2 regions of the Citrobacter sp. Marseille-Q6884 genome follow, and region 1 is predicted to be linked to the other one. Evidence: predicted binding sites of a transcription regulator. Region 1 holds the regulator's gene; the other holds the start of a gene.

Evidence for each region. Region 1 encodes LexA, which represses DNA repair genes until DNA is damaged. Its sites were predicted from a motif close to TNCTGTATGTACATACAGNA; they were not measured.
Region 2: rmuC (DNA recombination protein RmuC) is a predicted target of LexA. The motif match lies at 1,531-1,550, and genes of this name have one in related genera.

What each region holds. Positions count from the first base shown of each region.
Region 1 covers NZ_CAMDRE010000001.1:1,444,889-1,447,296, reverse strand. The annotation lists gene dinF (MATE family efflux transporter DinF) at 1-823, opposite strand, end outside; gene lexA (transcriptional repressor LexA) at 988-1,596, opposite strand; gene N7268_RS06855 (diacylglycerol kinase) at 1,706-2,074, opposite strand; gene plsB (glycerol-3-phosphate 1-O-acyltransferase PlsB) at 2,246-2,408, shown strand, end outside.
Region 2 covers NZ_CAMDRE010000001.1:1,217,969-1,220,376, forward strand. The annotation lists gene udp (uridine phosphorylase) at 1-578, shown strand, start outside; gene N7268_RS05830 (CZB domain-containing protein) at 651-1,088, opposite strand; gene rmuC (DNA recombination protein RmuC) at 1,594-2,408, shown strand, end outside.

The DNA.
Region 1 (2,408 bases):
TCATCAGCACGGCATTGACCGCAATAATCTCGCCACCAAGACGCGCGCCCAGCACCGTGATGGCACCAAAGCAGAGTTGCAGTAGCAACGAGCGCAGCATGATGTCGCGGTTAAGCGCCAGCAGACGGCGAAAGTTGCCGCGCCAGGCAAGCTTCAACATCGCCAGCGAGACGCCACGGAGGTGGAGTACCTTACGCACCATCAGCAGGCCAATCAGCAACGTGGCATATTCGGCAATCACCGTCGCCAGCGCAGCGCCCTGGACGTTCATGTGCAGACCCATCACCAGCCATACATCGAGTACAATGTTGAGAATATTACCGACAATCAGCAGGATAACCGGCGCACGTGCGTACTGGACGCCCAGTAACCAACCGAGTAGCACCAGATTTGCCAGCGAGGCGGGCGCACTGAGCCAACGGATTTCCAGGAAGCGGCGAGCCTGTTCCAGAACGGCCTCGCTACCACCAACGATGTGCAGCGCCAGATCGATAATTGGCGTACGAAACAGCGCGATCGCCGCCCCGGCGCCCAACGCCAAAATGAGCGGTTGTACCAATGCTCGCGCCAGCGCCTGCGGATTTTTCGCGCCGAACGCCTGGGCGGTTAGCCCGGTGGTACTCATGCGTAAAAAGAGCAGCAGCATAAAGAGAAAACTGGTCGCAGTCGCACCGACGGCGACACCGCCAAGATAGACAGAACTCTCCAGATGACCAATCACCGCAGTGTCCACCAGCCCCAGCAGGGGAACGGTGATGTTGGAGAAAATCATCGGTAAGGCGAGGCGCCAGAGAGCTTTGTCGGAAGAGGTAAAGAAAGGCATGCGGGAAAGCCTGAGAAGGAGTTAGAAAAAAGACGTGAGATTGCCAGATGACGGCGTAAATGCCCTATCCCGGCGTTTTTCATGTTTCACAGGCCCGATAAGCGTCGCGTCATCGGGCATGTTGCCGGATAGCGGCGTAAACGCCCGATCCGGCCTGCAGAAAATTACAACCATTCACCGTTACGAATAACGCCAACCGCCAGCCCTTCAATGGTGAAGCTTTGCTCGCGCAGGTCAACGACGATAGGTTTGAACTCGCTATTTTCAGGCAGTAATTCAACTTTATTGCCTTGCTTTTTCAGCCGCTTAACCGTCACTTCATCGTCAATACGCGCGACAACCACCTGGCCATTACGCACATCCTGGGTTTTATGCACAGCCAGTAAATCGCCATCCATAATCCCGATATCTTTCATCGACATCCCACTGACGCGCAGCAGAAAATCGGCGTTCGGTTTGAACAGTGAAGGATCAACCTGGTAATGGCCTTCGATGTGCTGCTGTGCCAGAAGCGGTTCACCCGCCGCAACACGACCGACAAGCGGTAATCCCTCTTCTTCTTCCTGCAGCAGGCGAATACCACGCGATGCACCAGAAACGATTTCCAACACACCTTTACGCGCCAGCGCTTTAAGATGTTCTTCAGCCGCATTTGGGGAACGGAACCCCAAACGCTGCGCGATCTCCGCACGCGTCGGTGGCATACCTGTCTGGCTGATGTGATCCCGAATGAGATCAAACACCTCTTGCTGCCTGGCCGTTAACGCTTTCATTCCGCCCCCTGGGTGTATATACAGTTATGCTGTGAGTATATACAGCTAAAGGTGATTTTGGAACCGCAAACTGCACAAAAAACAGGAGATTTGTGAAGTTTTGGAATCCTTATCGAAAATGTGACCACAACAGGATGCCCCAGGTGATCAGGGCGACAAAAATAGACAGCAGCACCGCTGCCGACCCCATATCTTTCGCCCGACCAGAAAGCTCATGGTATTCAGAGCCAATACGGTCAACCACCGCTTCGATAGCGCTATTCAGAATTTCAACGATCATCACCAGCATCACCGAACCAATCAGCAGCACGCGGGTAATGGCGTCAACATCCAGCCAGCAGGCGATTGCAACGCCCAGCAGGACGGCAACGCTTTCCTGGCGAAACGCGGCTTCATTGATCCAGGCGGCGCGAAAACCTTTCCAGGAATAGCCCGCTGCTTTGATAATTCGAGTGAATCCAGTGGTATTATTAGCCATCAAAAGAACCTTTTTACATTATTAGCGTCAATGTCGTTGTACCGTTTGCCTTTTTATTTCAGGGTGGATACAACGCAGCGCGAAGTATGACGGGATACACCAGAAATTCACTAAACTTTCTGATATCCTTGCAGCGCATTTGCATTATTAACCAGAGGCTTTACATCGTTTATGTCCGGCTGGCCAAGAATTTACTACAAATTACTGAATTTACCATTAAGCGTACTGGTAAAAAGCAAGTCTATTCCGGCGGATCCCGCTCCGGAATTGGGGCTCGACACCTCTCGTCCCATTATGTACGTCTTACCGTACAACTCAAAAGCGGACTTGCTCA
Region 2 (2,408 bases), 230 kb from region 1:
TGATCGTGTGTTCTACCGGTATCGGCGGCCCGTCCACGTCTATTGCAGTAGAAGAGCTGGCTCAATTGGGCATTCGTACCTTCCTGCGTATCGGTACTACGGGTGCAATTCAGCCGCATATCAATGTTGGCGATGTACTGGTTACCACGGCGTCAGTGCGTCTGGACGGTGCAAGCCTGCATTTTGCACCCATGGAATTCCCGGCTGTTGCGGACTTCGAATGCACCACTGCGCTGGTTGAAGCCGCGAAATCTATCGGTGCGACCACCCACGTTGGCGTTACCGCCTCTTCAGATACGTTCTACCCAGGTCAGGAGCGTTACGACACCTTCTCTGGTCGCGTGGTGAGCCGTTTCAAAGGATCTATGGAAGAGTGGCAGTCTATGGGCGTGATGAACTATGAAATGGAATCCGCTACGCTGCTGACAATGTGCGCAAGCCAGGGCCTGCGTGCAGGCATGGTTGCAGGCGTTATCGTCAACCGCACTCAGCAAGAGATTCCGAACGCAGAGACAATGAAGCAAACGGAAAGCCATGCGGTGAAAATCGTCGTCGAAGCTGCACGCCGTTTACTGTAATCCAACCTAAATATAAAGGGCCTTTTGACAAAGGCCCTTTTGCTCTCTGCTATTGAATAATTAAGCGGTCATCTAACGCTGTGACGCTTCAAGCAACGCGCCTAGCGATAATCCCACTTCTTCAGATAACGGCATGAGTTCGTCGCTCACTGTTGCAAAAGCATCAAGAAAATGCCCTTTTTGGTGCAGGCTGACAATTTTCCCGGCACACTGGTGGAATTTAGCATGCAATACCCGAAAATGGTCGTACTCAGGATATTTGGCCAGCGATGCGCCTTCATTATATATCCATTTTCCGACCTGGCAAACGGCATCGCTTGAAACCTGAGAAACATCGAATTCGCTGCCTCGGTGTTCACGTAAAGCGGTTAACCATCTTTCACGCCAGGCAATATGGTAGGCAATGGCTTCTTCAAGGATGAGTCCGTTCAGGTTCTGTCTTTCTTTAGGAACACCTAATGGAATATCTTCACCCGCTATTCTTTTTTTGATCCATGAACCAAATTCCATAATATTCTCCGTAATCTCTCTATCCGTTGGTTGAGTATCCATGTCTAAAGACAAGATGATAAAATATGCTTATATTAGTTTTAATAATATTATTAATTTCTGTGAATAATAAAATTCTCAGATTATATTTTTATTTTGAATGTATTCTTGTAATTATTATGCGTAAACACACAAAGTGTAAATGCATAATACCTTCATGGCATACTACGGGCAACATTACTCAATTCTTTTTATTGCTCAGGTGTCTCAATTTTTATTTATATTTATAAAAACATGATGCAGATCCATTGGTTTTATTCTTCTATTGTTTGTGCCAATTGGTTAGAATGAAGAAATATGACAAATAATATTATTAATATATATTATTTGTGGTATCTCTGATTTTAGATCAAATTCGTCATGACCTTCATTTTTGCTCAGTACCTCGCAGGAATGTCTTTTAAACTGGACATTTATACAGCACAATTCTATTTTATGTGGAAAATAGGTTGAGGCAGGAGGTGAGGTGGATATCTCAGTCATTGTTTACGCGCTTATTGCGCTGGCAGGTGTTGCAATTGGGTGGCTGATTGCAAGTTACCAGCACGCGCAACAAAAAGCCGAACAATTTGCAGAGCGCGAGGATCTTGTTGCGGAGTTAAGCGCGGCAAAGCAAATGCTCGCGCAAGATGGCCACTGGCGTGACGAATGTGAACTGCTCAACAATGAATTGCGCAATTTGCGCAGTATTAACACCTCTCTGGAAGCAGATCTGCGAGAAGTCACTACGCGTCTTGAAGCAACGCAGCAGCACGCGGAAGATAAAATCCGCCAGATGATCAACAGCGAACAGCGTCTGAGTGAACAGTTCGAAAACCTTGCGAACCGTATTTTCGAACACAGCAACCGCCGTGTTGATGAGCAAAACCGTCAAAGCCTGAATAGCCTGCTGACCCCCCTGCGTGAACAACTGGACGGTTTTCGTCGTCAGGTTCAGGATAGCTTTGGTAAAGAGGCACAGGAGCGGCATACGCTGGCGCATGAAATTCGCAACCTTCAGCAACTCAATGCGCAGATGGCGCAGGAAGCGGTGAACCTGACGCGGGCGCTGAAAGGCGATAACAAAACGCAGGGAAACTGGGGAGAAGTGGTGCTTACGCGCGTACTTGAGGCCTCCGGTCTGCGTGAAGGCTATGAATATGAAACCCAGGTCAGCATTGAAAATGACGCGCGTTCGCGGATGCAGCCGGATGTTATTGTCCGATTGCCGCAGGGGAAAGATGTGGTGATTGACGCGAAAATGACGCTGGTTGCCTATGAGCGCTATTTTAATGCAGAAGA